DNA from 2 places in the Microcoleus sp. K4-B3 genome. Region 1 is predicted to be linked to the other one. Evidence: riboswitches for the same ligand, from Rfam matches in the RefSeq annotation. Region 1 holds a riboswitch; the other holds the start of a gene.
The links. A riboswitch is a leader RNA that binds a small molecule or an ion and turns the genes downstream of it on or off. The one in region 1 is predicted to bind cobalamin.

Region 1 (15,755 bases):
TCCCGATGCGCTCGTTGCCGGTGTAGATGTAGATGTAGGTGTATTTGAAGTTTTGGCTTTCAATAAACCGGGAAGGAACTTGTAGGCGCCAAACCCAATTAAGCCGAGGGCAATAATAAAAACAATGGGTGGCGGACTGTTTCTTTTGTTAGTATCTTGATACATGATTTTTTCTCCTTATTTTGATAGTGTTTGGAGGCCGAACCTCTGGGTAAGTATTCCCAGCAGAACCTGAGAAGAGAAAATTCCATCTAAACCTCACTTTCCAAGAAGTCCCCAATAGAGCAGGCCCCAAAGTTGGAAAACCTGCTTTGCTTCCTCGTCATAGCCTTTAGTTTTGAAAATAGCCTCTGCCTGTTTTAGGTGGCTTATTGCTTGTTGTTTGTTTTTTGTTTGGTCTTGGTTAAGCAAAGCCGATGCCAAGCTGATGTGAGCATCAGCATCATTGGAGTCACTTCTAATTGCAGTTTCCCAGTGGACAATCTCCTCCTCTATAGTCTCCCATTGAAGTTCTTCGCTAGAATTTTGTTGTCTGGGAAAGCCTTCAAGACCGTAATTTTTGATATTCAGAAATGTCGCAATGACTTCGGCTTTTTTATGCTTGTCTCCCAAACCAGTGCTGAAGTATGAAGTTAAAGGCACAGACCGCTTGCCTGACTCCAGCACCAGACATACACGATACTTGATACTCTCACTATCCTCAATCTTCTGTATTTCCACACCTGAAATATCTTGAATCAGGTGTTTGACCACTTTGGTTTTGAAAATGAGTGGTTGTTCCCACTTGAAAGTCAGATGACCGAGATTTTTATCAAATGTAACGATCTCAATCTGTGAGAATATCACCAACATCAAACCAATTACAGCAAATAAATAAAGGAAAACACTGCCGGAATACCAACCAAAAGGCAAACCAAATGCCAAAAAACTACCCCCAACGAATAGATTCATCCAAAATGCCGCCGTCTCTCGCAGTTCCAGCTTGTCTGATGTTTGTTTCATGATTTTATATTTAATCAATTTCAAGGTAATGTTATTAACATAATCAAACAAGCCCAAGTGAAAGTCAATTCATTAAATTCATTAATTAAGTTCATAAAAGTCATATTTGTAATAGCTGTTGTAAAAAGTGCGATCGCCCTTATTCAAATCCTGCCCGCTAAACTAACGAGAATACGAAAATTATCAACAATAGTCCTGGACGCGCGGGTAGTCAGAAACCGGGTTTTTGGCGAGAATACTTGGTTACAACCCGCAGATTCAGTAAAAACCCGGTTTCTTTGCTTGTGATGCGTAACTCCCCTTGATATTAACCGCCACCGCCACCGCCACCACCACCGCCACCACCGCCACCGCCACCACCGCCACCACCACCGCTGTCATTGCTAATGACTGGAATTACTGCTTCGTACTCGTTATGGTAAGAGCAGTGTCCACAGTGGTGGGTAACTTGCTGCTTTCCTGAACGGCTAGTAGTTGCAGGAATCAAAACTTTATAAGTTCGTTTGAGATTGAACGTTTTACACTCAGGGCAGCGTCGATTTGCAATGGATGTGATAATTCCTAAAGCTGGAAAAAGTCCGAACAACATTAGAAAAAAAATGGGTCCTAGGTCTATGGAAAAGCCTTCTTCTCCCGGAGAAGATTGAGATTGGTTGCCACTTTGTTGCCAACCAGGTTGAGGTATATTCAGAATTGCCTGGGGAAATGCGATTTGTACTTCTAATTCTTGTTGGGGTTGAATAGGCTGACTTGCCACAAACTCAAATGTTTTAGGATCTACTTGACGCGGAACTGCGGCTGTACCAAAATTCGTAAACGAGAGAACTTTCCCTGACAAAGCTTCTGGTAATTGCACCGTAACTTTTCCCCTATTAATCGGAGCTTTGCGACCCGCTGCAATGGCTTTCCAATAAACTAGAGTATTCTCACCATCTACCTGCAATCCGCCTAGCACGCGATATTTGATGACAAAAGTATGTGATTCTGGCGCTTTTAATTGATGTTGCCAACGAATCCAAAGTTCATTGTTTTCAATCCCCGTGCTACTCGGAATTATTTGATTATTTTCGGTAACGGTCACATCTTTAATTTCATCTACCTTACCTAAAGGAATATAGCGATATCGTTCAGTGTTGTAGTCGGCTGCGAAGACATATTTTTGCTTTTCCGTAACTAACATATCTCCGTTGGTCTGAACGTCGATTGTGACGTTGATGTTATCCCAGTAAAACGGTAGTTGTTGGGCCCGTGTCTGAGTGACTGTGACCAGAAAGACGGTCAAGGAGGTCATTAAGAAACAAAGTATTTTTTTGAACGGCCATTTGTTCATAATATAATTCCTACAAGAAATCTATTGATGACAATCATTCAATAGATTTCTTGTAAGGTCAATTCATAAAAGTCATTACTTTAGTTCATAAAAGTCATATTGATAAAATGAAGCTTGGGATGGGCTTCGAGCTTGGACGGGCTAGAAGCCCATCCCACAATTTATTTAGAATTGCTAAGGTGGTACACATCTAATTTTGACAATCCTATTGACTGGTTCCTAGGCTCTGCCTGGGAACCGATTTCCAGAGGCTCTGCCTCGCGTGGCGAATGGGAAATTGGAGGCAGAGCCTGCGGTTCTGCCTTACCAGGCAGAGCCTGGGAACGAGTAATTTAATGTTTAAATAGCACGTTTAACAAAGTTAAAATTGTACACCCAAACACGGCTTCAAATATATATCTTCGCGAAGGTTTATAAGGGTAAGAATTCCAAACGCGCAGTTCTCCATTAAAGCCGCGCGAGGCTAAACTCAACGAAACTTGACGGTAGCTTTCCAAAGTTCGCTGAAGCAATTGCCCGATTAAAATGCTTAAACTGCGCATTCCCAGTTTCCAAGTGCGGTAGCCACAGCGCGAGTTTTGTGCTATCCAAAGTTCATCGGCGATCGCCAATAAGCTAAAAATAAACCGATACATTAGTAATAGCAGTTCTGTGACTAACTCTGGACACCGTAATTGTCTGAGAATTTGCAAGGTTTCGGTAAATGGAACCGTCAAGAGGATGAAATACATACAACTTGTCGATGCGAAGGCGCGAACAAATAGCAAGCTCACTTGGTATATTCCGGTGCGGCTCACATACAGATAAAAAGTGCCGATGCTAATGCCCCAACCTTGCCAGATATCCCAGTGAATTGCGGGGATACGATCGCCCGCAACCGCACCCATCGCCAAAGCAGGCAAACTTGTCAGCAAAAACATCAACGGTAGCGACAGCAACCGCAAATACAGTTTCCCCGGAATGCCCGCATAGACGACGATCCAGACTGCCAACCAAAGGGCGATCGACAATTGGACGATCGCCCCAGAAACTAGAGACAGAATTAAAAGGGCGATCGCAAATGATAACTTGTGAGCTGGCGGCAACCCGCGCAAGCGATTGGTATAAGCCAGACTATCAATCTGATGGTTCATTCCGACGATTTACGATCGGACTGCTGCCGAGATTGCGATCGGCCTTTATACAACCCAATGACGTACCCCACTACGCCAGCCCCCATCGCCGCTTGAGACGCAAACAATAGACTTGAAATTTCTCCGCTAGCCGGCTCAAACAAGTGATTGAACCAAGGTTTATAACCCGGTTGAATTTCCGTAATTGCTTTCTTAGCTTGGTCATCGGAACCCCCGTATTTACCCCGCACAAAAACTAAAGGAAACGCTGCCAGAACAATCACAGCACCAGCCAACAGCCAATTTTGCCGCGAAGTAGATTGGTGATTTTTTGTAGGTTTTTGATTCACCGCTTATGACTCCTGTCTCAATAATTTCAAAGTTTCTAACTCCGGCTTCCCGTAAGAATGCAGCCAATTCCAGACCAATAGAGTCAGCAATCCCTCACTGATGGCTAGGGGTACTTGAGTGATAGCAAAGATGCCAGCAAACTTGAGAAACGAAGCCATAAAACCGCCACTGGCTGCCGGAAAAGCTAACGCTAATTGAATCGAAGTCGTCACATAAGTCAGCAAATCTGCCAAAGCCGCAGCACAAAAAATTGCCGCCCGCTGGCTACCAGTTCGCAACAGCAATTGATAGATAAAATAGGCAGCGAAAGGGCCGACAATCGCCATCGAAAACATATTCGCTCCCAGCGTTGTCAAGCCACCATGTGCTAACAGTAACGTTTGAAACAACAGGACTAAAGCCCCCAGTACAGCCATCACCGAAGGGCCGAACAAAATTGCACCCAAACCGGTACCCGTCGGGTGAGAACAACTCCCCGTTACCGAGGGAATTTTTAAAGCAGAAAGCACAAAAGTAAACGCACCCGCCAAAGCAAGCAATAGTTTAAGTTCCGGGTGTTCTTTTGTAATGCGAGTAATTGAGCGCAAACCTACTGCAAAAAAAGGCAACGCCACCATCCACCAAAATGCAGCCCATTGCACCGGCAAAAAACCTTCCGAAATGTGCATAGCTGCAGCGGGCGTTGCCGATCCCAGGACAATATAACAACTCAAGCCAGCCATCAATCCCAAGCTGACCAATTTCCGATTTCTGGCCTTCACGCTGAACCTCGCAGATGAGACTATGTAAATTAACACATCGGCGGGCATCCTGACTCAGAAAGCGACATGACTTTCATTACAGTTGCGGGACAGCGCCGGACTTGCACCGAACTTTCCCCGTTTCCTCTAACGGCTGCTCCCCATTAGAACCGACTGGTTAGACATAGTTTAGTCGATCGCGTAAGTCTCAGCAAATCTTTTACAAAAATTCATTCAGATTAACTCAGTCGAGATTACCTATCTTCTTCGTTCTATTCTTTCTCTTCCTTCGCGTCATAAGCGACGAAAGCGGTTTCTTAAATAAATATTCTTTTAGTATTTATAAAGTAGTTTGTAGCCCGATAAACAAGTATCGCAAAACAAGTAAACGCTATAATCTTAGTGAGTTTTGAGGAAAGCCGCCATGTTAGATTACAAATTCCCGAGGCACTGGCCCTCAGCCGATGAACTACCAGACTCTGATGAAACGCCTGTGGATAACGAACTGCAAGAATTAATACCAGGATTGCTAAAAGCAATATTGCTCATGCTTTGGGCAGAACGCATGGACTGGTTTTTTGGCATAGATATGGGTATTTATCATCACCCTGACGAACCGCCCATTGTCCCAGATGCTTTCTTAGGTTTAGGAGTAGAAAGGTTTTATGATGAAGAATTGCGTCCCAGTTACGTGCTGTGGGATGAAAATGTTTTGCCGACTTTTGTGCTGGAAGTAGTTTCCCCAACTTATCGTAAGGAATACAGCACAAAGTTGGAGGAATATCAAGCTTTAGGCGTACTTTATTACGTCATTTATTCTTCCCGCCGCCGTCGTAAACCTCATTTGGAAGTACACAAGTTAGTCAATGGGAAGTACGAGTTACAGCCAGGAAATCCAGTTTGGATGCCTGAAATTGGTTTGGGGATTGGTTGTGAAAGGGGAAGTTATTCTGGGGTGACAAGGGAGTGGTTGTATTGGTATGATGCCGATGGAAAACGTTATCTGACTCCTGAAGAACAGGTGAAAGAATCCGCGCAGCGCGCCCAACAGGAATCGCAGCGCGCCCAACAAGAAGCCCAGCGCGCCCAACAGGAATCGCAGCGCGCCGATCGATTGGCTGAACGTTCCGATCGACTAGCTCAGCGATTGCGAGAGTTGGGGATAGATCCTGATAATCTGAGTTGATGGCAATCAAGATCACCAGACTGACCGACTCTAGACGCTCTGAAACCGGGTTTTTCAACCGAGATCGATCGTCCTCAACGGAGGATTTTCTGGAAAAAACCCGGTTGCTGCCTCCAGAAATGTGTGAATTTTTATCGCAAAAATCAGGAAATATCGAGCTAGATTTGGGAAAAACAGAGAGTTGGACGGCAAACATTGAGATCCAGCTCGAAAAGATGAAAATCAGGAGAGGTTATTAAATAATGGTCATGGATCTGCGTTCTTACGATGTCATCTGTTTTGGTGATGAAGTTCCAGGAGTTCTAGCTGTTATCTCTGCCTCTAGAGAATATCTTCGCCGAACAAAGCGTTATCCGCGAATTCTACTGATGTCGAAAGCAAGCTTGCAAGAAGGAATTGGCGGACATTTGGTAAGAGGCGGTCTTGCTTATTTAGATAGAAGTCAGATTAGTGAAGAACTTCAACAATCTTTAAAGTTAGATATGTTTGGTTCACCGGCGACAATCTATAAAGAATTTTTACAAAAATCCGGCGTTAAGGCAATTGCACTTGACCCCCGCAAAGCTAGTGCAGCGCTGAAAGAAATGCTGGTACAAGCTGGGGCAGATCTCCTCAGCAAAGTAGAAATTAAATCAGTTAGTAAAGAAGGTCAAAAAATTGCCAGTATAACCACCTCTCAAGGCGTAGTTTATGCCGGCAAGCAATTTATTGATGCCACTGTCAATGCCGAATTAGCTCAAGCTGCTGGTGTGAGAAAGCTGAAAGGATTTGAAACATTTGGTCTGCCTAACTCAGAACTTCCAGTCACCCTCGTTTTTGAAACCCAAGGACTCAGTGTAAGAGCACTGAAAGAACTCGATTACATTTATCTAAAACGCTTCACAAACCTGGCCGATTCAGAGAGTCAAAAATTTTTGCTGTACGCTGCCGACAAGGATGCCAAACTAGCAGAAGAACTCCGGCGGGAAATGACTGATACTAAAGGCAATCTCAAAACTCTGTGGGCGGGTAACGATTACATCGATGTTCACTCGCCGGCTCTGTCTGTAGCTTACCACTCCTTCAGAGGAAGAAAACTATCTTTTTCTGAAACTGGCATAATTTTAGATGAGGGAAATATAGCAATACTTCCAAATGAAAGACTTTCGTGGAATGCGCTTTTATTCGCAGTCACCGCCAGCGAAGCGGAAGCCTTAGCTAGAAGCGGGAGCAAACCCACGGCTAATATGCAAAGAGAGATGTTATTTGTTACGACTTGGCTGAAGAGTTTGGGGGCTACTTCTGTTACTTATGCCTCAGAGCTTTATATCAGACACGCTGGCAATGTGACGGGAGTTGTAGAACCTTTAACTGGCGCACAAATGCTGTTAGGTGGCGTACCAGCTAGTGAGGCACTGGCAACATTTAGCTATCATTTTGATGTACGGGGAGGCATCCAGGGTATTCGCGATAAAGCAACTCGTCTAGGATGGTTGAAAAGTCTGAGTTTTAAACACCCTATCTTTAATGTTGGCATCCGCCACGCATTAATTAAAAACGTTCCTAACCTGGCAGTGGTCAGTCCGTGTTCTGGATTTGAAGGGTTTGCCTGTTCTGTCGGTAGAATTGTTGAATTCAACGCCGCAGTTGGTCAGGGTGTGGGTATCGCTGCGGTTAATGCCATTCTAAATAACAAAAATATAGCCGATGTATCTAACCGAGAAGTGAGACAAGTTCTCGCCCAAACAGGCCAGTTACCTAAAATTTTTGGAGCTCCAAATAATGGTGATGCAATGCTATTGGCGCAATTCGAGACTCTTGCCAGTTCGGATGCTATTGCGTAATAACAATTTCAATAAACAATGCAATAGTAGGTTTTGCCAGTGGAACGAAACCCTACACAAAAGTTTTTAGCCAGAAATGAATGAAATTGGTATTAGTATCAAATCCGGTAGCATCGGAATTAATATTACCCACAGCTTTCGAGACGGCGCCGTGCCCTTTCCTGACAATTAATCCGGGTAGGGAAACGGCACTGCCGTTTCCTCTATATTATCTCGCTCGTGCAACCGGAAACGATATAATATTAGGTCCCCTCGAACGACAATAATCACGTTGGTTTGTAGTGAGGAATTTCATCCTCATAAAATTCTGAGAACTTCCATCGTCACTACAAACCTATAACGGTGATATTACCGCAAATTATATAATATCTCGATCGCCTGCACTGAATTATTGTGCTGCGCCCCACTAATCTGTTAACAACTTTTCAACTTGAGACTTCGCTTGATTTTTCCAGCTTGCTTTCCCGCACAAACAAGAAAAGCGGGAAAGCACATGAAAACGAAACAAGCACACCCAGAAGTATGTACAGCCCTACAAAACTTATATCCAATCGTTTTGACTCAGCGTACATCCAAGTGCTTCCTGCTACAGTTGCGATCGACAAATCTAAACTTACCGATTTCGCAGCAAGATTACCCGAACTCTCGTTTACAAAGTCGAGCAAGCCAGCATTGCTAAAAAACTGCAAATTATAGTACCAAGGCAGCACAAGCCCCAGAATTGATAGGATGAGATAAATGATTCGCTTAACGCTCATAATTACCCGACCTGTTCTTCGATCGACTGTATTACCCTAGTCGCTAACAACCAATCCTTACTTTTTCTGCGGGCACTTCGGATGAATCCCCCCCTGCAAACAAATGTAAGCAATTTGACTTTTATCTAAATTCTTAGCCTCCGCAAAATCAACTCCTAGGAATCGACCCGATTTACTCCCGGTCGGACTTTGAATAAATTGCTCCGAAGCTGGCTTGCCCAGAAACACAGCGCCTTTAAAATTCGCTCCCGCTAAATTCGCGCCCCTAAAATCAACCGAACTTACCTCCGCATTCCGAAAATTCGCATCTTGCAACCGAGCATCTCTTAAATTCACGTTGGCGAGTTTAGTCGAACTCAAATCGGCATTTTGTAAGTTCGCGCCGCTCAAATCAGCACCGGACAAATCAGCACCTTGCCATTCCGATTTAGACAAATTTGTCAAGGACAACTGAGCGCCTTGAGCCTTCACTTTGCCCAAACGTGCACCTGACAAATCCGCTCCAGACAAATTCGCGCTTCCTATATCTGCACCAGTAAAAATTGCATTTTTTAACTGTGCTTGCTGCAAATTTGCTCCAATTAAAATAGCACTGCTGAAATTAGCTGAGTTCAAATTGCCGCTTGACAAATTAGCTTTGTTCAGGACAGCGCGCACAAAAGTAGTCCGGTTCATTACAGCACTGTTCAAAGACGCCCCGGTCAAATTTACTCCTTCCAAATTAGCGCCGCTCAAGTCAGAAACCCAATCGTCAAATGTAGCCGGACGCCTGTCTTCGCCGGTGCCGTAAAAGCGAGAACCCTGAAAGCTGGCATTGGTTAAATTGGTATTTCTCAACTTAATTCCCGACAAGTCAACTTTGTTTAAAACTAAAGTAAACTGAGACGGGCCTGCGGGACTTTGAGCTAAATCCGTGCGGCTCAGATCCGCGCCGTTGAGCTGGCTGCTATACACTGTGAGAATTTTGCCGATCGCCCTTTGTACTGTTCGCTGGCGGGCGGCCGCTAACTCGCGTTCCGGGGCCTTGCCGCCAAAGCGCAGGGAATCGAGATCGTTGCTGAGGGCTTGATTCAACCGCTGCAACTCAGGCAAAGCTTTCGGCCCGCTACTGACTAAAGCTTGCTGGATCGCGTCCAGCATGGCGCGGTTGTCTTCTTGAGCGAGCAAATCCGCTAGCAGCGGTACGGCGCGGGAGTCTTCCACCGCCCCCAAAGCCAAAATAGCCGATCGCCTGCCCGATGCCCCGCTAGCCGATGTGGGAGACAATTTGTTGACTAAAGCTACAAATAATTCGTCGTTCCGCTGCCGGGAATCCCGCATATTTGCTTGACTTTGAGTGTAGATAAGAGTGCCGACAAACAAAGTTAAAATCAATCCCGCGCTGCCGATGGTAACTATTACTAAAGTTGTGCCTGGGTGTTGGCGCATCCAATTCCACAAACTGGCATTTGCTTTCAGGCCGCTTTGTGGAGTCACAACCAAAGCCGCAATCTGCGCGTCTTCCTCAGTCCAATCTGGACTCTTGACAGGATTGTCAGACAGTTGATTCGATCGAGCGTTGACGACCAAAGTATTCGCGAGGCGATCGTGTCCCGCTTGCCGTTTGTAACGCCACGCAACCGCGCCGTCTGCGAGCACTGCCAAGCCGCTCAGCCCCCCTAAAATCAGCAAATCAGGAAACGCACCGCTCAAGCGCCAAATGCCGTAAGCGACGCCTAGAGGCACTCCCCAGCGCCCCAAACTTTCGCGAATTAGCACTTGCCCAAAACCCGGAGGAGTACCCGACGCTGTGACAACTTTGACCCCGAACCAGCGTTTGGGGATAGTTTGACCGGTTCTGGCGAGCAAAAACAGTTGCCACCCCGCTAAAACTACCGGTGCCAGCAGCGCCCCTGACCAGAATAGATTAGTTAGGGGTGCGACTCTGGGGCTGCGATCGCGCACGGGTATGCCCAAAGTACGGGCGACGGTTTCGGATGCTGCTGCTATGGAGGAATTGAGCGGCACGGTTTGAGATTCCTTGTTGACCAATGCCCCGATACTGAAGGGAACTAGGGCGCTGGCGGCAATTAACGAAATTTCCACTGCCCAAGCGCCGCACCTGCGAACCAGCAGTGGCATTTGCTTGGATTGTGTTTGCCAAGACGGATCGGGTTGATTGATGCCGCTGGGCGCGGTGGGGTTAGCCATATTTAGAAATTCCTATTATTTGTCGTTAGTATTTGAGGACTGGGGGGAAATTGCCAATTTATACGCTATGTAGATTAGCACTCCGAGAACAGCAAGAGTCATCAGCGCTGAAATTAGCTGTACGACGCTATTGAAGACTGTCAGGACAATTATCGCTCCGACGGCAAAGGCTGCCACCTGTCCCGGTTTGGGGAGTCTTTGAAACTTGTCCAGTAATTGATTGTAGAAGGTTTCGAGGGCCTGATAGCTCTCTGGATTTTGTTTGATGAGTGGCGATCTTTCTAGTTTAGCTTTTAGTTCTCCGAACGCTTGCTGCCATTTGAAGTTATTTTGAGGATTCATAAAAAAATTCGGGAGTTAGTTTAGATTAATGTGTTCGGAACCGCCATTATCCCCTACCGTCAAAGAACTAGAATAAATGCCATTGTGTGAGGAAACATGAAGATCCATTATCCGGGCGATCGCGGCAAACAGTGGTTTAGCCAGATCGTGACCCTAGCCTTGGCAATGATTTTAGCGGATGCCGGTGCCCTTCGGAGCCAACCGCTACAAATTGCTCCGGGATTTCCCGAACCGCTGGGAGTTTCTGGAGTTTCCGGCGGCCCTAACAATAGCGGCGACTGCGGTTTTGTCTCCCAAGCACCAAACCACGTCATCGAAGTAACGCAGGATTTGCCTTACTGGCGGATTGCAGTACAAACCGCTGGAGCTCCGAGTTTGATGATTCAGGGGCCGAGGGGGCGTTTCTGCGTGCTGCCGGCGAATTCTGCTGCGGGGAATGTAGAATTTTCCGGTTATGGGGACAAGGGGACTTATGTTATTTTTGTGGGCGATCGATCTCAAGGTCAACACCCTTACTCTCTCTCTATTTCCCAAAAGCGAAATTAACCATACAACGGGATTAGGACGCTTGCTGTCAGAAAATGGCTTTTTTGCGATCGTAAATAAGCCTGAGTTGTGACAGCAAGTCCGGGGAATAGGGATTTCATATCAATTTTGTATTTGGTCTTTAACCCACTGGCGAAACAATCTGAGAGTTTGACTCGTGCCCGCTGTTTGACTTTCTTCGCAATATTGAGAAATAGCTGCAATAATTGGCAGATTGGGAAAAATCAGACTAATTTCCGATTCAACATATTTCCCATCTTGAAGCACATTAATCTGAAGCTTGTTATTTTCATAGCGCCAGATTTCAGGGACTCCCAGAGCTTCGTAAGCGTCCAGTTGAGTCTTGGAAGTTAAATCGACTTCAATTGCTAAGTCAGGCGGCGGATCTACAGTTAAGTCGATCCGTTTTTTGCCAATCATTAGAGCGTGATTCTCAATGTAAAAACATTCATCAGGTTCAATTCCTTGTAACATACTTTTTCGCTTGAAAGTGGTCGAACCAAATGGTTCAAAGTCGATTTCTAGTTCCTCAAACAAAATTTTCACTAAATAACCAATAATGATTTTAGCTTTCTCGTGTTCTGGTAGTGGCATCCTAATCTCCAACGTTCCTTGACTGTAAGCTATTCTAGAGCCACGGTGTTCTCCCAACTCTTCTAAAATTGCTTCAAATTCCTGCCAGTTGACATCATGGAACAACACTCTATGTCCTGGGGGTACACTGATTTGCCTTAATTGCAGCGTTACCATTTCAACCTCCGATTTATTTAAGTTATAGAGCTAAAAACCTGCTCAACAGTCAGATTAAGTTCCGGGAAGGCAGACGAAATAATAGTATCGGACTCTCGGAACTGGCTAACCTGGTACTCGCCATCAACCAACTGGTAAATCGATACAGTAGGTTGTTTGGGATTACCTATGAACCGCCGGCCACCCAAAGCAGCATAGTCAACAACCCAGTATTCCGGGATACCCAATCTTTCATACTCAGCCACTTTTACCAGGTAATCATCTTGCCAGTTAGTGCTAACTACTTCGACAACAAGCTTGACAGAGCTACCTTGAGAAATAACTGATGATTTTTTCCCTAGTGGCTCTGAAATTAAGGCTGTTTTGTCTAAGACTATGAGATCTGGCTGGTAGCCCGTGGTCGTTTCGGGAGGTCTGACAAAATAAGTTGACGGTGTTACATAAGGAAGATTTAAACGGTCAATTTCTACGTTGATTTTGCGGATCATAAAACCTGTAACTTCCTCATGGTCGCCATTTGGGTTCATCTCAACTATTACTCCATTGCGGAGCTCGAAACGTCCTTTTCCATCTGGATACCATTCTAAAAATTCTTCAAATGTTATCGATTTGATTATGGTTTGAATCATGAAAAATTCTCCTTTCATATAACCATGAATAGTTCGCAGTGAGGAATTGAGTCCTATAATAAAGTCAATCAGAGTTCAAGTCCTTACTACAAACAACTTTTTTAATGGTAATTAATAGAACATGATATCACATATTAATTAGGTAGGTGTAATAATGTCAGCTAGAACCCTGACTTGTTCAATAAGTCGGGGTTCTGGGTGTGAGGTTTAAATTTTTTGCTGCTTGTACAGTTCCTTAAACTTGCGCTGCTGCTCGTTGTGGTCTACGATCTGAGAGGGATAAGGAAGAAGTCGGCGTTCTAAAGACGAAAGATTTCCTGTTAGCAAAAGTTTAGTATCAACTCGGCGCAATTCTGGAACCCAGTGCCGAATATATTCCCCTTCCGGGTCAAATTTTTGAGCTTGACTGGCGGGATTGAATATTCGCAAAGGTTTCGAGTCCATGCCGCTGGATGCGCTCCACTGCCAGCCGCCGTTATTAGCAGAAAGATCGCCGTCTATCAATTTTTGCATGAAGTATTTTTCACCCCACTGCCAGTTAATAATTAAATCTTTGGTGAGGAAGCTGGCGACTATCATGCGGCAGCGATTGTGCATCCAACCTGTCTGATTTAACTGCCGCATTGCCGCGTCAATAATAGGATAGCCAGTTTTGCCCCGACACCAAGCTAGAAAGAGTTTTTCATCGTTCTCCCACGGAAAGTCTTTGAATGCTGGACGGTAGGGGCCGTCTGCTAGTTCTGGGAAGTTATACATGGCGTGTTGGTAAAATTCCCGCCACGCTATTTCCTGTTGCCAAGTCTGGATGCTTGTGCACGCTTCTTCGCTGCGGCAAGTTTCCATTACTATCTGGGTAGCTTGCCAAACCGTGCGGATGCCAATTGCACCAAATTTGAGGGCGGCGCTGAGTTGGGATGTGCCGTTAATTGCGGGGAAATTGCGCTGTCCTTGATATTGGTAAATTGCGATCTCGCAAAATTCTTCTAATTTTTTTTTCGCTGCATCTTCTCCGGGTTCTATTACTAATGGGTTTTCCCAAATAAATCCTAAACTAGAGGCAGTTGGCAGTGTTTCAATTGCACCTGCTTGGTTAGCGAGTTCTTGTTCTTCTGCGGTTAATCCGGTCATTAATTCCAGATAAGTTATCGGCAGTGTCTCTACTGGTTGGGCTTTGGGTTTGCTGTTCCATTTTTTCCAAAAGGGTGTATAAACTGTGTAGGGAGTCCCTGTACCGCTGCGAATTTCATCTGGGGCGTGCAGGACTTGATCCCAGAAATTTTGAACTTGAATTCCTGCTTGTTCGAGGGCGCTTGATACGGAACGATCGCGCTGTTTTGCGTAGGGTTCCACATCCCAGTTCCAAAATACTGCTTTGGCATTTATAGCTGTTGCTAATTTCGGTATTCCTAGACTCGGGTCATCTTGAATTATCAGCAATTGGCTGCCTGCTTCCCTGTAACGCGAGGAGAGTTTTTGCAAGCAGCCGATCATGTATGTGACTCTGGCTGGCGCTACGTCATCGCGATTTAGGATATTGCGATCGAGACAAAAAATCCCAACTACTTTAGGGCTTTGCTGGCGCGCTGCTGCCAGTCCGATGTTGTCAGAAATACGCAAGTCGCGGCGGTGCCAAAATAAAATTAGATCGGACATTTTTTTGATTATATTTTAACTTCATACATTTCGCCATAGGGTGCGCCGAGGCGCACCTTACCGCTATTTCAACGATCTGTTATCTGTCACTCACATATCGGATTTACATCAAAAATGGACGTGCCAAGAAAAAGCTAGAAATCGATTTTGCATCAATTGGTTCCCCAGCTAAAATAGCTTTTTCTAATTCTTCAGGAGTGAATAGAACTGTTTCCATGTCTTCATCATCGTCTTGTGCTGGTGGCTTTTCCAGTTTTTCCAAATCTAGGGCTAAAAAAGCATAAATGATTTCGTCGGAATAACCGGGGGCGAGAAAAAATTGCCCTAAGTTCTGCCATTTTCCCGCGCGATATCCGGTTTCTTCTTCGATTTCGCGTTTAATAGTTTCGGCGGGATTTTCATTGATTTCTACCGTACCAGCGGGAAATTCTAAAATTCGCCCTTTTGTGGCAAAGCGGTATTGTCGCACCAAGACGAGTTTACCTTCGGGTGTGACGGGAACTGCAAGTGCTCCGCCCGGGTGGCGAATACATTCCCACTCGCCTTCGGAACCGTTGGGAAGGCGGAGGGTGGCTACGTCAAAGTTAAATTTCCGCCCTTGGTAAAATAGGCGCTGTTTGAGGAGTTGGGGTAGTTCTTGACCGATCGACATAAGCAAGAAGCGAATAATGTTAGAGTGCACTGATTTAAGACATCATAGGCGATCTCATAGGATTTTAGATTTTAGATTTTAGATTTTAGATTGGGAATGACTGATAACTATCACTGTTTCGAGCTTACCTACGGTTGCATTTTTTGGAAAACTGGTACGATCCCTGAACTGTGCTAAATTTTTACAGTGGTAATTTTTGCACTCCGGAACAGTCTGCGGTTTGCAGGAGTTGGGCGATCGCACTTTTCGTCACCGGATGCACCCAATCCGGGGCAATTTCTGCTAAAGGTACTAATACAAAAGCTCTTTCGGTCATCCGGGGATGAGGTAGAGTCAGTGTCGGAGTTTCTAGGATTAAATTGTCGTACAGCAGCAAATCTAGGTCGAGGGTTCTCGGCCCCCATTTTTCTTGGCGAATTCGATTAAATTTTCTCTCAATTTCTAATAAATTTGCTAGCAATTGTTCGGGTTCTAGTGCAACTTCTAGGATGGCACAGGCGTTGATGTAATCGGGTTGGGGCGGCCCGACGGGGGCGGTTTGATACCAGCTTGAATGGGATTTTACTGCGATTTCTGGGGTGTTGTTGAGGGTTGCGATCGCGCTTTTGAGTGTGGCGAGGGAGTCGCCTAAGTTGCTACCAAGGGCGATCGCGCATTTTGTTAATTTCATTGAAGGAAGAAGGTTCGGCAA
Region 2 (15,755 bases), on a different contig from region 1:
TCCGGCTAATTTTTTATTGAGTTAGCACTCCTGCAAAGGCAGTACAATTACCGCCGAGGCCAGAAGTAATCGCGCAAGTATTAGTTTTTAGCATTCCCTCATAGGTATCAGCACCGGTGCCGGAGCCTCCCAACTCGTCGCTGTAAAGTTGCTTGTCCGAAATTTTGACATTTGCCTCCCTCGCCACAGTCTCCATCAACTTATGATTAGTTGTGGTTTCGACAAAAATTGTCGGCACTCCTGCAGTCTTCATTTCTGAGGACAATTCCGCAATTCTTGCTGCGGTGGGCTGTTCCTCTGTCGTCACACCCTGCAAAACTCCTGCAATTTCCAAACCATAAGCATCGGCATAGTAAGTCAGAGCATCGTGAGTTGTTACTAACTTGCGTTTTTGGGCTGGAATAGTCGCAATTTGAGATTTTATCCAAGTATCTATTTTTTGCAACTCATCTGTTAAGCTTGCTGCATTTTTGGTATAAAGTTGAGCATTGCTGGGGGAAACTTTGCTCAATTCATCCCGAATTGTTTCTACCATACGGATGCCATTTTGAGGGTTATGCCAAACGTGAGGGTCAGGAATTTTTTCGCCTTCTGCGTGGGATTTGTTTTCCGCTTTCTCTTCGCCGTGTTCGTGCTCGTGTTCGCCCATCAGCGGTTTGGGAACTGCGAGTTCGTGTACGGCGATTTTGGGCGCGGAATTACTGCTGGATTCAATTAACTTAATGATGCTGGGTTCGTGGTTGTAGCCGCCGTATAAAATCAGATTTGCTGTTTCAATCGCTTTGCGGTCTTCCGGCTTGGTTTGATAGGCGTGGGGGTCTTCTCCCGGCTCGATCAGACAGATGATGTCGATCGAACTTTGAGCAATTTCTTTTGTTATGTCGCAGATAACGCCAGTCGTGGCGACGACTTTGGGCAAGTTGGCGGCGGGACTCTCTGGCGTCGGATTGCTTGTGTTCTGTCCTCCACTGCACCCAACCACTCCGCAGCCGATCGCCAAAACAGCCGCACCGCAAAATCTCCCGGTTTTTCCAGGCAACTTCTTTAACATTTTTACCTTTGGAACGATAATCGTTATTGCTTTTTCGAGTTATCCTATTCTAGTAGGTACGAACAAGAATCGTTCTCAAAATCTCGAATTATGTTAGAAGTGCAAGACTTGGCTGTCAATTATCGCGGAATTTCGGCCCTCAACAGCGTGAATTTCCATTTAGAATCCGGGCAATTAACCGGTGTGTTCGGCCCCAACGGCGCGGGGAAAAGCACGATGGTGAAAGCGATGCTGGGATTGATCCCGGCCTGTCGGGGTTTGGTGAAATATCAGGGGCGGCTGCTGAAGCAACAGTTGTCGCGGGTGGCTTATGTGCCGCAGCGATCGCAAATTGACTGGGATTATCCGATTACGGTGTGGAATGCGGTGATGATGGCGCGAACTGTCCAGACTGGTTGGTTTCGCAGTCCCTCGAAGCAGTCGCAAGAATTGGTGAAAGCTGCTTTGCTGCGGGTGGGAATGTGGGATTTGCGCGATCGGCAAATTGGCGAACTGTCTGGCGGACAGCAGCAGCGGATTTTTTTAGCAAGGTCGATCGCCCAACAAGCCGATTTATTCTTTTTCGACGAGCCATTTAACGCGATCGACAAAGCAACAGAAGAGATTATTTTCGATATTTTTGCCGAACTCAAAGCGGAAAATAAAACATTGCTAGTAATCAGCCACGATTTAGGCGAAACTTTAAAACAGTACGACAATTTATTATTGCTCAACAAGCAGTTAATTGCGACTGGTTCCTGCCGGGAAGTGCTCACAGCCGCTAATATTCAAAAAGCCTATGGATACGATTTAAGTTTAGTTGCTGCCTAAGCAAAAAAAGATTTATCTTTAAAGCTGATTGTGGCACGGGCGTCCCGCCTGTGCAGTTGATTGTGCTTTAAAAAATCCTATTATTGATGTAATTCAATGTTAAACCTACTAATTGAGCCACTACAATTCGAGTTCATGCGAAATGCGATCGCCGTCGGAATTTTGCTAGGAATTCTCTGCGCCGTGGTTGGCTCCTACTTAATTGTACAGCAAATGGGAATGATGGTTGACATGATAGCCCATTCAGTATTAGCAGGATTGCCAGTAGCTTTTTCTTTAGGTTTCAATATTTCGATCGGCGCCTTTATATCGGGAATTATCAGCGCCGTGATTATGGCGTGGATTCAATCGCAATCACGCCTAAAAATTGATGCAGTCATGGCCTTAATTTTATCTACATTTTTAGCAATTAGCATCACCTTGATTAGCCTGTTGCGGACCACCAAATTAGACTTAGACGGGTTTTTGTTTGGGAATATCTTGTCAGTTGCGCCTGCTGACGTGCAGCAGACTTTTGTCATTACTTTGATTATTTTGGCGACGGTTAAAATGTTTTATAAAGAACTGCTATTTTATACTTTTGACCCTCTGGGGGCGCAAGCGTCCGGTTTGCCTGTAAACTGGATTTATTTCGGGATGATTTCGGCGATTACGCTGACGATTGTTGCGAGTTTGCAAACTGTAGGGGCGCTGTTAGTAATTTCGCTATTAATCGGGCCGGGAATTACGGCGTATTTGTTGGTAAAAGAGCTGCATTTTATGATGGGATTGGGAGCAATTATTGGGATTACAGCTAGCGTGACTGGTATGTATTTCAGCTATTATTTGAATATGCCCTCTGGGGCGGCAATTGTATTAGTTGTTTTTGGGTTATTTTTACTAGCTTTGCTGTTCAGTCCCAGTCAAGGGATTTTGACAAGAAAGAGAGGATAACAGTCCTGGACGCACTCTATCTGTTGTAAGTTTTTTACGCTTACTTACGCAAAAAGTAATTTAACGCCCTACTTATAACAGCTTGCTCAGCCCGAAATCTTTGCCACCCATAGATTGTGACCAAACCAGCAATTCACCTCCACAGCCCCCAGCGGCAAGAAACTGGCCTTCGGGATGCCATGCGAGACAGGAAAAACCGCCCTCTGCACCTTCTAGAATTTGCAGCAATTGTTCTGCTTCGTACCACAAACAAACTTGACCGTCTGCGGCTGCGGAAGCTAATAAAAATGTGCTAGGTTGAAAGGCGATCGCATTTACCACTTTTTCATGCACCTCTAATCCCCAGGAATCCCAACCGATACTTTCATCAGCGTGTTTTTCCCACACTGAAATACCTTCAGAACTTGCAGCAGCTAACAAAGGCGCACCCAAAGAATTAGTTTTATCCGACCAAGCTAACTCCCGAACTTTCCCCGGAAAACCCTGCATTACCCAGGGTTCAAAATTGCCCCATTCATTAACAATGAGAGTATTGTCCATATTGCCACAACCTAAATATTCCCCTTGTGGCGACCAAGCAATTGCACCTGTTGCAGAGGGTACTGATAAAATTTCCGGGTCTTCGTCCCAGTCTTCGCCATGCCAAACTTTGACACCTTGATAGCCGCTAACTGCCAGATATTGAACCATAGGATGCCATGCTAAATCGAGGATAGATGAGGAGTCGAAATTCAGCGTTACTTCAACAACATTATCCTCAGCATTCCATACTTGAACGTACCGGCCCATACTGAAAGCTAACTGGTTGCAGTTGGGACTCCAAGCTAACTTATCAACCCAGACGCGCTGGTTATCCAAATCAGCAATTAATTCTCCAGAATTAACGCGCCAAATTCGCACTTTTCCATCTTGTCCGCCAGCAGCTAGGAATTGACTGTCGCGGGAAAAAGACAAGCAATCGGCTGATTTACCCGTGGCAGTTTGTAGCGTTTGCAAGGACAATTCATTAACTGCCGCTACTGCCGCCAGCATCACTTCGCCCGCAGCAGAACAGACTGCTAAAGTTGTACCATCCGGCGACCAAGTAACAGCAGTTACGTAGTCAGACAGCATTGCTTTGGCGTGAAATTGCAGGGTTAGTTCACTTTTATTTGTCTTTTTGTTATCCATATTTATTGAATCTGAGATGTTGCACTATTTTTAAGAACGGGCAAGATGCCCGTTCCACAAAAGATGAAGTTTATTCTTGTGGAACAGGCATCTTGCCTGTTCCTAAAAAGCTGATTAAAAATACTTCAAGATTTCAGTTAAACCAAACATTTACGGAAATCCTCTCGCAATTGATTTTCGTTTAAGTTGCGGCCGATGAATACGAGTTCATTTTTCGGAGTTTCAGTGACTTTCCAAGGTCGATCCGGCCGGCCATCAAACACCATGTGTACTCCTTGGAAAACAAATCGCTTGTTGTCTCCGGCGACATTCAAAATGCCTTTTGTCCGAAAGATATTCGGCCCTTGAGTCCGCAACAATTCCTCAATCCAATCGCTGAATTTGTTGCCGTCAATAGCGCCGGATTCTACTATTGCTACGGAAGTAACTGTTTCGTCGTGTTCGTGAGTGTGTTCGCCCAAAAAGTCTGGTTCGATTTCTAATGCCCGGTTCAAATCAAATGCTTTAACGCCCAACAAAGCATCCATCTCCAATTCAGCGTTGCGGGTGCGGTGAATTTTTGCCATTGCATTCATGACGCGAATTCGCTTTTCTAATTCTGCCAATTCTTCCTCCGTCACTAAATCTGTTTTGTTGAGTAAAACTACATCTGCAAAGGCAATTTGTTCTTGAGCTTCGTCTGCGTCCCAGTGCTGCCAGATGTGCTTGGCATCAACTACCGTGACAACTGCATCTAGGAGCAATTTTTCCCGCATATCTTCGTCTACAAAAAATGTTTGAATTACGGGTGCGGGGTCGGCTAAACCTGTGGTTTCGATGACTATGTGGTCGAATTTGTCTCGCCGCTTCATCAAGTTGCCGATAATCCGAATTAAATCGCCTCGGACTGTACAGCAAATGCAGCCGTTGTTCATCTCAAAAATTTCTTCGTCGGCATCTATTATGAGTTGGTTGTCGATGCCTACTTCGCCAAATTCGTTGACGATAACTGCAACTTTTTTGCCGTGTTCTTGTGTTAAAATGCGGTTCAGTAGCGTAGTTTTGCCTGCACCGAGATAACCCGTGAGAACGGTAACAGGAACTGATTCGATCGCCCCAGCAGTCACCATACTTGACCTCGATTTTTGTACAATGATAACCATTATCGCTATTGTACACCAGACTTGCTGGCAGCCGTCACAATATTAAATAATGTTAATAAATTGTTCGTGAGAGCTTGGAGGGGCGAGTTTTACCAATAATATTTGCTGCAATTCAAAATATCGATAAACCCGCCCCTCTCAGATGACAATTAGTTGTTAATTATAGCTGCAATTCGATCGCGCTCTAACTCTCGACCGATCAGCACTAATTTGGTTTGGCGGAGTTCAGAAGGTTGCCAAGGACGATCGTAAAAATATTCTATCCGCGAACCCACACCTTGCAACACCATCCTCATCGGTTTCTTGGGAACCGCCACAAACCCTTTAATCCGATAGATTTCCTCCTGCTGCATCAAGGATTGCAGTTTTTTCACCAAAGCTTCAGGTTCAAATTCGCGATCGGCAATAAAGTAAGTCGAGTTAATATCATCATCGTGTTCGTGTTCCTCCTCAGCATCGTGGTGACTCGGGCGAGACTCCAAATCATCCTCAACCGCCGCATTAAATCCCAATAGCACATCAGGGTTAATTTCGCCACCTTTGCAGGGCACAATTTTCACACTCGGACGCAACTCTTGCTGCAACCAGCTTTGGACTTTCTGGTGAGTTTCCGCATCTACGCGATCGACCTTCGTTAAAAGTACCATATCGGCACAGGCTAACTGGTCTTCAAACAATTCCTCGATCGGAGTTTCGTGATCTAAACTAGAATCAGCTTGCCGCTGTGCCATCAAAGCATCGATATCACCGACAAAAGTACCGCTAGCAATAGCTTCGCAATCGACAACAGCAACCACACCGTCTACAGTAGCACCCGTGCGAATTTCCGGCCAGCGAAAAGCTTGAATTAAAGGTTTAGGAAGTGCGAGGCCAGAAGTCTCAATTAAGATACAATCAATTTGTTCTCGGCGCTTCAACAATTCCTGCATAGTCGGCAAGAATTCCTCTTGAACAGTGCAGCAAAGACAACCATTTGTTAGTTCAACAATATTGCTGCTGACATTTTCTTCTTCGTCGCAAACTTGGCAATCGCGCAGCAGTTCTCCGTCAATTCCGATTTCGCCAAATTCGTTAACCAGAACAGCAATGCGGCGACCTTGATTATTTTGCAATAAGTTGCGAATTAAGGTAGTTTTGCCGCTACCGAGAAAACCAGTGATGACAGTAACAGGAATTTTGTGCATTGATAATTTTCTGCTTATTTAGTGGTGAGATATCTCGTTCCCAAGCTCTGCCTGGGAATGCCGATCAAGAGGCTCTGCCTCGCTGGAATAAAGGAGCGCTTTTAATACGAGGCAGAGCCTCTGCGTATGCGTTACCAGGCAAAGCCTGGGAACGAGAAGGAAAAAACTAAAGTCCCTCCTACAAACCTATCTAATTTGCCAGCGGAGGAATCTTTGCTAAAACACCTTTTTTCAGAGCTTCAGGACGCTCAGACCAAGGCAACAAACCGTCTGGTTTAGCATAGTATTGACCCGCACATTCGAGTACAGCTTCCGCAGTTTTTGACTCATTTGCGGGTAAATCGCCAAACAGATAAGTGTACTTTCCAACAGCAGCAAAAGACACCGCACAAGAGTGACTGCAAGCACTCATGCACTCAACCTCTTGAATCTCAAATTTATCAGAAAACTCCCAATCTTTAGCGAGTTGCGACAAATTTTCCATGAATTGTTGACCGCCGCTTTTACCTTCGCGCTTGCCGTTTTTCCAAACACTAGCGCAAGCAGTGCAAACAAATAGACTGTGCTTTGTGCGTACAGCCGCATTAATTCCATCCATCATCCGTACCTCGCAGATGCGTTCAAAAGTGATTTAGATATCGGCGGGCATTCTGACTTGAGAAACCACAACGGTTTCATTACAGTTGCGGGACAGCGCCGGACTTGCACCGAACTTTCCCCGTTTCCTCTAACGGCTGCTCCCCGCTAGAACCGATCGCGAAGTCACATCATACCGCACTTGCCGTCAATCGATTTTAGATTTTAGATTTTAGATTGGAGAAAGCGACCCCAGGGATAAATCTGGGTACTTGTTTAGTAGTTTGTAGGGTGTGGCATCGGCACCTTACAAATTACAAATTATGCAGTTTCGTGCTGTTTGTGCCAAGCAGGATGCCACAGCAATTCAGCTGTCGATCGCTTCTCGACCATTTCAGGAGTAATCATACAGTGAGCCACATCCTTGCGAGAAGGCAACTCGTACATCACATCGAGCATTAACTCCTCTAAAATGCTGCGGAGAGCTCTCGCGCCGGTTTTGCGGCGGTAGGCCTCCTGGGCGATCGCCCGCAGCGCTTCCGGCTGGAATTCCAATTCCACGCTGTCCATCTTCAACAGCTTTTGATACTGCTTCACCAGCGCATTCCGGGGCTCGGTCAATATCTGCATCAAAGCGGCTTCATCCAGCGGCGAAATCACCGTTACCACCGGTATCCGCCCCACAAACTCAGGAATCAAACCAAACTTGACTAAATCGTCCGGCTGTACCTGCTGCAAAATATCAGCGGCCCGCTTGTCTTTGGCCGGCAAAGTCGAGTTGCTGTCGCTTTCTGTTGGCTGAATAAAGCCCAAGGATTTTTTACCCAAACGCTGTTCAACTATTTTTTCCAAACCGACAAAAGCACCGCCGCAAATAAATAGAATTTTGCTCGTGTCAACTTGAATAAAATCTTGGTAAGGATGTTTGCGGCCTCCTTGCGGGGGCACGTTAACCACTGTTCCTTCCAACATTTTTAGCAGCGCTTGCTGCACTCCTTCTCCTGATACATCCCTGGTAATCGAAGTATTTTCGCTTTTGCGAGCAATCTTGTCAATTTCATCAATATAAATAATGCCGCGCTGCGCCGATTCGACATCAAAATCCGACATTTGCAACAGCCGCAGCAAAATATTTTCTACATCGTCGCCGACATATCCAGCTTCTGTCAGCGTCGTCGCATCGGCTACCGCAAACGGGACTTCGAGCATTTGCGCCAAACTTTGCGCTAACAAAGTTTTGCCACAACCTGTCGGCCCGACTAGCAGGATGTTGGATTTTTGCAGTTCTACATCGCTGTCAGGGGAAGACTTGTCGCTATCTTTAGCTTGGTCAACGCTCAAGCGCTTGTAGTGGTTGTAAACTGCTACAGAAAGAACTTTTTTTGCTGAATGCTGGCCGATAACGTGGTTGTCTAAATGCTGCTTAATGTCTGTCGGTTTCGGAATTTGAGCTAAAACAATTTTCGATTTATTCGATCGACCCGGGCGCCGCGTTCCTTGTCCCTGAGACTCTCGCACCTCTGATTGGGGAATCTGTTGACCAATTGTTTTACTGGAGTCAAAGAACTCCTCCTCTAAAATTTCATTGCACAGTTCCACGCATTCATCGCAAATGTAGACCCCGGGCCCAGCTATTAACTTGCGGACGTACTCTTGCGACTTGCCGCAAAAGGAGCATCTCAGATGGGAGTCATATTTTGACATATTTGCCTCTTACTTTACGGTTGCGGTTGCTTGTTTCGACTGGGGAAGTTGCCGCGGGATCGACCTTAGCTCTGCCCTAGAAAGGTTTCCCGATCGGACACCCAAGCCAGTCAGTCGATTTTAGATTTTAGATTTTAGATTTTAGATTTACTCCACAGATGAATTTTGGAGCTGAACTATGGTCTAAAATTTGGGGCTCTGCACGACTTAAGTCGGGGGCTTGTCTCCGTTTTTTTGGCGGAGTCAAGCTTCGCGATCTCTATTTCTAAGTTAACACTTTTGAGGCCTTAGTCATTAGTCATTAGTCATTAGTCATTCGACCAAATTTTAATTTTTTAATTTTCACTTGAAGGTAAAGCAAGACTGGCTTACCATTTTTTGTATGCCAAAAATTTTCCCGACATAATTATTTTCACTCGATCGCCTTTTGGGTCTGCTTCTTTCTCGACATCCAAAGTAAAGTCGATCGCGCTCATAATCCCGTCACCAAATTTTTCCTGTATCACTGCTTTGAGCGGCATCCCGTAAACCTGCATAATTTCATAGAAACGATAAATCAGAGGATCGACCGGAACCGAGGCCTCCAAAGAACCTTTTAACGGAGGTTCACAAAGAACCGCAGCCGTCTCGCCATCTAGTCCCAAAGCCGAGACAATTTTCTCTGCTTCATCTTCAGATGTGGTTGCTTGACGGTAAATAACCGCGGCAATCCAAACTTCGTCGCGCCCCAAAAGTTTTTCCAAATCTGCAAAACTAATTCCCTTAGCTTTTTTAGCAGCCAAAAGCTTTTCTGTAATTTGTGAAATTGCCATTAAATATTCTCCTACTCACTGCTGGGTTAGATGTGAAATTTGTCTCACATTTTGGTGAATTTGTCAATACTAAATTGAGAAAAAGAACTGAATTGATAACTCGGAACTTCAGCAAAAGCTGGTTTCCTACAGCCCCACAACTGCTAAAATTTTCGATTGAATAATTGAATAATTGAGTAATTGGCAATGACTAATGACTACCAGGGTAGAGAGCTAGTCAACAGTTGCATTCTTTTTACCAACTGGTATCACAACTGATAAATCCCAAAATAACTCATAACTGCCCTGTGGCAATGCTACAGTTAGCAGTATATGTATTACAAGTTACACCAGCAAAGGCATTCGGCAAACGGCCGAATTTTTATCGTGCTAGCCTGAAGCTCAATCCTCGCTCCCGCACCCAAAGCCCCTTTACCGCTAACAACCCACAACCGAGAAAAGTATGGAGATTAAGACCAAAGATTACACGCTCCGCTACGATGGCGATACCCAAACAGTGACCTGCAGCGGCTCGTTCCGACTCAGCCAGGTGGAAGAATACGCGCCGATCGTCGATCTGCTCAACGAAGTGGCTGAATCCTCGCCAAACACGGTTACTCTAGACTTGCGACAGCTAGAATTTTTAAATAGTTCGGGAATTAATATTGTCTCAAAATTTATTATCAAAGTGCGCCAGCAAAAAAATATTCAAATCGCCATAAAAGGCTCTAAACAGATCCCCTGGCAGAGAAAATCCCTGAAGAACTTGCAACGGCTGATGCCTTCCTTGCACTTAGAATTGGAATAGTAGAGAAAAAGGTAAAAAAGATGAACCCCAAGCTAAGTCCGGGAACCAGGATGAGGGTGGCTGAAGTTAATTGGAATAAGTCATAGTTAAGCTAGCACAAAACCGTAAAAAACTTCAAAATCAACTAAAAATTACCAATTTTCAATTGCTATGCAGGAAGAACCATCGACAGAACAGCTACTTTTGGACGTTCAGCAGCTGAGTGCAGAACTTGAAAACTTGAAGCGCGAAAAGGCTGACCTAGAAATTATGCTGGAGACTACCACCGAACATTCGGATACGATGGAAGCTCACTTGCTGAGCAAAGCTGAGTTGGCACTGCGTTCAAGCGAAGAGCAGTTTCGGACGATCGCCTCGGCAACTCCCGTTCCGGTATTGGTTTCTCGCCTCTGTGACGGCTTAATTCTGTATGCGAACCCTCAATTGGCTTCTCTCCTGAACATACCCCTAGAAAAATTGATCGGCAGCAGCACTCCAGACTTTTACTTCAACCCCAGCGATCGCCCAAAGGTACTTGAGGCAATTGCTAAAGACGGACACCTCCAAAACTACGAACTCCACTGCAAAAAGTCAGACGGCACCCCTTTCTGGGTGATGATCTCGGTTGAGCCGCTGCTGTTTAACGGTCAGCAGACGGCATTGTGCGCCTTGTACGACCTCACCCAGCGCAAGGAAGCAGAACAAACCCTCCAAGAGAGCGAAAAGCGGCTCCGCCGCCAGAGTTTGGCTTTGTTGCAGCTAGGTCGGCAGAGGACTCTCAACAGCGGTGCGCTGAATGTGGGAATTCGCGAAATTACTGAGGCTGCCGCCCGCACTTTGGATGTGGAAAAAGTCAGCGTCTGGCTTTACAACCATGGAAGATTTGGAACTCGCTACCCGATCGATCCTCAGCTAAATTTTACCGAGAGAGCGCTCGCCCACAACCAAACAGAATCAATCGATACAGAGACGGCCGCCCCAGAGGAACACGAGTCGGTCAATCGTTCTAAATTTACAATCCCCAACCTCAAATTAGTTTGTCTCGACTTGTACGATCGCACCCGCGAGAATCATTTGAGCCACCAGTCCATATCGGCAAGCGATTTAAAATTTTCAATATTAGATGTTGAAGGCGACGCACCGGGGGAAAATGTGCGATCGGACAAAGCTTTAGAACCTGTGCCAAAGACTCAAAACTCTCTAAAAACAAATTTGTACCCCTCATCTTCGGTAGCCGAACATTCCGCTGTGCTGCCAGATGCCAACAAGCCAAATTCATCCATCTTAAATGTAGCAATTAGGCTCGGCGGCCAGATCGTCGGTATCCTCTCTCTCGAACATATCGGCGCGCCCCGCCAGTGGGCTCTGGAGGAGCGCACATTCGCCGATTCTTTGGCAAATTTGGTAGCGCTGGCGATCGAAGGATTTGAGCGCCAGCGGGCTCAGGAAGCACTCTCCAAAGCCAAAGCGCAGCTAGAAATGACCGTCGATCAGCGCACCGCTCAACTCACCGCCGCCAATAAACTGCTCCGCATCGAAATTGCCGAGCGCAAAAGAGCCGAAATAGCTTTGCAAGAAGCCTTACACAAAGCTGAAGCAGCTTCGAGAGCTAAAAGCACTTTTTTAGCCAATATGAGCCACGAGCTACGGACGCCGCTCAACGCGATTATCGGTTACAGCGAAATGCTACAAGAAGAAGCATTGGAATCGGGACTCGAAGAGATACTTCCGGATACCCAAAAAATTTATAACGCCGGCAAACACTTGCTGACTTTAATTAACGATATTCTCGACCTTTCTAAGATAGAAGCGGGTCGGATGGAGCTTTACTTAGAAAAATTTGACCTCGGCAATTTAATAGAAGAAGTCGTTGCAACTTTGCACCCTTTGGTCGAAAAAAATCACAATCAATTGCAAGTTTCTTGCTCTCCCAATTTGGGAGTGATGTATGCAGATTTGACTAAAGTCCGGCAAATTCTGTTCAATTTGCTCTCGAATGCCCTGAAGTTTACCGAAGGTGGAACCGTTCTGTTGAGGGCGACTCGCGAATCAGCAGGCGGCAGCGATTCGGTTTATTTGCAGGTATCCGATACGGGGATTGGGATGTCGGCAGAACAGCAGCATGGTTTGTTTCAACCTTTTATTCAAGGGGATGCTTCAACTACTCGCAAGTACGGCGGCACCGGTTTAGGATTAGCCATTAGCCGCTTGTTTTGCCAGATGATGGGCGGCGATATCACTGTTGAGAGTCAGTTTGGTGTTGGCTCTACTTTTACTGTTCAATTAAAGGCAAAAGTTAATATTAGTTAGAATCAAGTTATACAACGGATTGTGTACGGGATTTAACGGATTTAAGGAAAGGAAGAGATGGAATAATTCCCGATTACTAATTCCCTCATTACCAATTCCCCATTACCAATTACCAATTCCGGCGTTGCTTAATACAGGGATGAATTGAATAGTTCCCAATTGCCATCAGCCAAGTATGGTGAGTTTTGTAACTTCCGAAAAAAGTTGGTTCATACCGTTAATCAGCAACGCCCCAATTCCCTTTTTAATTGTGACACCGATCGCGATCGATCTCTGTTGCCGATCACACAGTAGCATTTTTTACCAGCCTAGAATAACTGTATTATCCCAAAATTGTCCTGCAGGCAGGATCTGGCGCCTCCCTGCATTCACAAGTCGCACCTCAACCTGATTAAGGGGGTGGGGGGTTGCTTGCAGAAAGGCAATTTGGTAAAAGTAATGCTATGGTCGGTAACCAGTAGAAGGCAAAAGTTAACAGGAAATCAGGAATTATCAAAGGTCTCTGGGCACAGAAACACAATTCTGCTTTTTGCCTTCATACTGCTGTTTCTACTGGCGAGATAGCACTGCTGCTGAAAGCAGTGCGCAAGTTCTGAGAATCAAAGGAGTGCATCTACATGATTAAACCTTGCAGTCAACCGCTAAAAATAAATCCTTTCACTTGTTATCGCGATCCCGCTACAGGCAGGTGGACTACTGTAGTTACAAATGTTCAGAACGCTTGCGAAACAGACTCTAGTTTGACAGCAAAAGCCGAAGGCGAAAACGAAGGTAAAGCAGAAAGGCTCGTTTCTGGTTCTCCTGCTGTCTCGCTGCCGAAAAAAGGCATTTCCTTCTCCTTGTCTCCGTTTAAAAACCGTTCAAAAAAATCTGCTGTTAGTCTCAGCAGGTAGGTATAGCAGGGGTCTAATCTAGTTTCCACGGTTAGTCCCCGGCGATCGTCAAACCAAAAAAAACGAACTTATCCCTAGCATAAATTGCCAAAAAGCGATATACTGGCAGCAAACTTTCTCCTTCAATATCCGTGAAGTATTTGCTCGATCGCTGCGTCCAATTTGTATGGACAGACCGACCAATTCGCCAGCGGGGAACAGTCATCATTACTATCCCCGTGATTTGTCTGTTTGCTTCGCTGATAGCAATTGCAGGGCTTCGGGATAGCGGCCTAAAGATGAGAAAGCGAGCAGATACTAATAGGGCAATACTTGAGGAAACTAACCGCTTGTTAAGAACCGTGGTGGATGCGGAAACGGGCATTCGAGGTTACGGGTTGACGAAGCGCCGCGAATTTCTCTCACCCTACTTAGAAGCCAAGAAGAGTTTGCCTCTGCTGCTGGCTAAACTCAAGGTTATGGTTCAAGGAAATCAACTGCAAACTCAGCGACTTGAAGATATAAAAAAAAGTAGCGAACAGCAAATAAATTACTTGCAAAACACTTTGAATAAGCTCGATAATTCGGCAACAAGGGTGCAGTCGCCGGAAATAATTCAGGTGTTCGCTCAAGGCAAATTGAAAATGGATAACCTGCGCGCAAAAATTAATGCGTTTGCTGATGCCGGTGAAGCATACCAGAAAGCTCTAGATCTGCAAAGACGGGATTTGATAGATTTCACTAATTTTGTGCAAGTTGCTGGTTTGCTTTTCGGCTGTTTGGGTGCAGGGGCTTCCTGGTATTTATTTGATAGTTTAGATAAGGAATTGAGGAAGCGGGAAGCTGGCTTGCAAGAAAGTAAAACTCGTATTCAAGCTGTGGTAGATAATGCGGCTGACGGGATTATTACTTTGGACGAACGGGGAAATATTGAGTCTTTTAATAGGGCAGCAGAAAAAATTTTTGGCGACAAAGCCTCTCGAATAATTGGCTCCAACCTGCGGCGACTGATTGCTCAACCACAGCCGTACAGCAGTGCGGGGGATTATTCGATCGAATATTTTGTGTTAAATCCCGATACTGCGCTGAAGACTTACCAGCAAGAAACAGTTGGAATTCGCAGCGACGGAACTAAGTTTCCGATGGAGTTGGCTGTCAGCGAAATGCGTCTGAAAAATCAACACTTGTTTATTGCGATTTGCCGCGATGCCAGAGGACGGAAACAAGCTGAGGAAACTCTGCGCAAGCAAGCGCAAATGCTGGATTTGGCGAACGATACGATCGCGGTACTCGACTTGAACGGGGCGATTTCTTATTGGAATTTGGGGGCGAAGTGGCTCTACGGGTGGCGGAAGTCGCAAGCAATAGGAAAAAATATTCACGAGCTTTTGCAAACAGAATGGACGCAACCTTTCGAGGCAATTCAAAAAGTGTTTTTCGAGCGGGGTTCTTGGCAAGGGGAACTGGTACGCACCAAGGCAGACGGGACAAAAATAACGGTGGCCAGCCGGTGGACTCTGCAGCACGACGAGCAAGATCAACCAGTGGCTATTTTGGAAATCAGCAACGATATTAGCGATCGCAAGCGCTCAGAAATTGCTTTAGCCCAAAGCGCGCAGCGGTTTCGCGCTACTTTTGAGCAGGCGGCAGTGGGCATGGCCCAAAAGACTGTGGAAGGCAAATTTGTGTTAGTCAATCAAAAACTTTGCGAGATTTTGGGCTACACCCGCCAAGAATTGATGGAAAAAAGATTTCAGGAGATTACTTGGCCGGAGGATTTGGCAAGCGAACAGGAAATTTTGCGCCAATTGTTAGCAGGAGAAGTTGAACATTATGGTATGGAAAAGCGCTACGTCCGCAAAGATGGAGAGTTGGTGTGGGCAAACTTAACGGTTTCGCTGCTGCGAGAACCAGATGGCAGTCAATTTCTGATGGGTGTGGTAGAAGATATTAGGGAACGCAAACAAGCTGAGGAATCGTTGCGGTTGCGCGCTCAAGAATTGAGGTGGACGGCGCAGACGCTGGCTCAAACGACAAGTATTTTGAGAAAGCGGAATCAAGAATTAGACCAGTTTGCTTATGTAGTTTCTCACGATTTGAAAGCGCCGCTCAGGGCGATCGCAAATCTCAGCAGTTGGATAGAAGAAGACCTCAGTGACTCGATGACAGAGGATACTCTGCACCAAATGAACCTGCTGCGCGGCAGAGTTCACCGCATGGAAGGTTTGATTGAGGGACTGCTGCAATATTCCCGCGTCGGACGCATTCAAATGCCTTCAGAAATTGTACAAATTGAAAAGTTATTAGCAGAAATTATTGATTCGTTGGCGCCGCCGTCTGGATTTGAGGTTAAAATTGAACCGGGAATGCCAACTTTTGTGACCGAAAAATTGCCGTTACAGCAGGTTTTTTCTAATTTAATTAG

Region 2: another riboswitch for cobalamin. It lies ahead of QUA78_RS10400 (DUF1636 domain-containing protein); the one in region 1 lies ahead of QUA78_RS20650 (energy-coupling factor ABC transporter permease).

Annotation. Positions count from the first base shown of each region.
Region 1 is NZ_JAUBSF010000053.1:24,982-40,736, reverse strand. It holds gene QUA78_RS20680 (ABC transporter substrate-binding protein) at 1-165, opposite strand, end outside; gene QUA78_RS20675 (hypothetical protein) at 259-1,002, opposite strand; gene QUA78_RS20670 (DUF2207 domain-containing protein) at 1,310-2,332, opposite strand; gene QUA78_RS20665 (hypothetical protein) at 2,447-2,668, shown strand; gene cbiQ (cobalt ECF transporter T component CbiQ) at 2,665-3,465, opposite strand; gene QUA78_RS20655 (energy-coupling factor ABC transporter substrate-binding protein) at 3,462-3,794, opposite strand; gene QUA78_RS20650 (energy-coupling factor ABC transporter permease) at 3,798-4,517, opposite strand; cobalamin riboswitch at 4,579-4,725, opposite strand; gene QUA78_RS20645 (Uma2 family endonuclease) at 4,960-5,721, shown strand; gene QUA78_RS20640 (FAD-dependent oxidoreductase) at 5,964-7,544, shown strand; gene QUA78_RS20635 (DUF2834 domain-containing protein) at 7,970-8,302, opposite strand; gene QUA78_RS20630 (pentapeptide repeat-containing protein) at 8,360-10,492, opposite strand; gene QUA78_RS20625 (hypothetical protein) at 10,508-10,834, opposite strand; gene QUA78_RS20620 (hypothetical protein) at 10,931-11,380, shown strand; gene QUA78_RS20615 (Uma2 family endonuclease) at 11,483-12,130, opposite strand; gene QUA78_RS20610 (Uma2 family endonuclease) at 12,148-12,759, opposite strand; gene QUA78_RS20605 (FAD-binding domain-containing protein) at 12,967-14,412, opposite strand; gene QUA78_RS20600 (NUDIX hydrolase) at 14,516-15,064, opposite strand; gene folK (2-amino-4-hydroxy-6-hydroxymethyldihydropteridine diphosphokinase) at 15,246-15,734, opposite strand.
Region 2 is NZ_JAUBSF010000016.1:87,788-103,542, reverse strand. It holds gene QUA78_RS10430 (metal ABC transporter solute-binding protein, Zn/Mn family) at 14-1,051, opposite strand; gene QUA78_RS10425 (metal ABC transporter ATP-binding protein) at 1,142-1,861, shown strand; gene QUA78_RS10420 (metal ABC transporter permease) at 1,958-2,794, shown strand; gene QUA78_RS10415 (WD40 repeat domain-containing protein) at 2,867-3,964, opposite strand; gene QUA78_RS10410 (GTP-binding protein) at 4,102-5,073, opposite strand; gene cobW (cobalamin biosynthesis protein CobW) at 5,256-6,290, opposite strand; gene QUA78_RS10400 (DUF1636 domain-containing protein) at 6,481-6,891, opposite strand; cobalamin riboswitch at 6,914-7,060, opposite strand; gene clpX (ATP-dependent protease ATP-binding subunit ClpX) at 7,188-8,570, opposite strand; gene cynS (cyanase) at 8,939-9,382, opposite strand; gene QUA78_RS10385 (slr1659 superfamily regulator) at 9,825-10,169, shown strand; gene QUA78_RS10380 (ATP-binding protein) at 10,320-12,458, shown strand; gene QUA78_RS10375 (hypothetical protein) at 12,624-12,755, opposite strand; gene QUA78_RS10370 (hypothetical protein) at 13,171-13,380, opposite strand; gene QUA78_RS10365 (hypothetical protein) at 13,383-13,559, opposite strand; gene QUA78_RS10360 (PAS domain S-box protein) at 13,630-15,755, shown strand, end outside.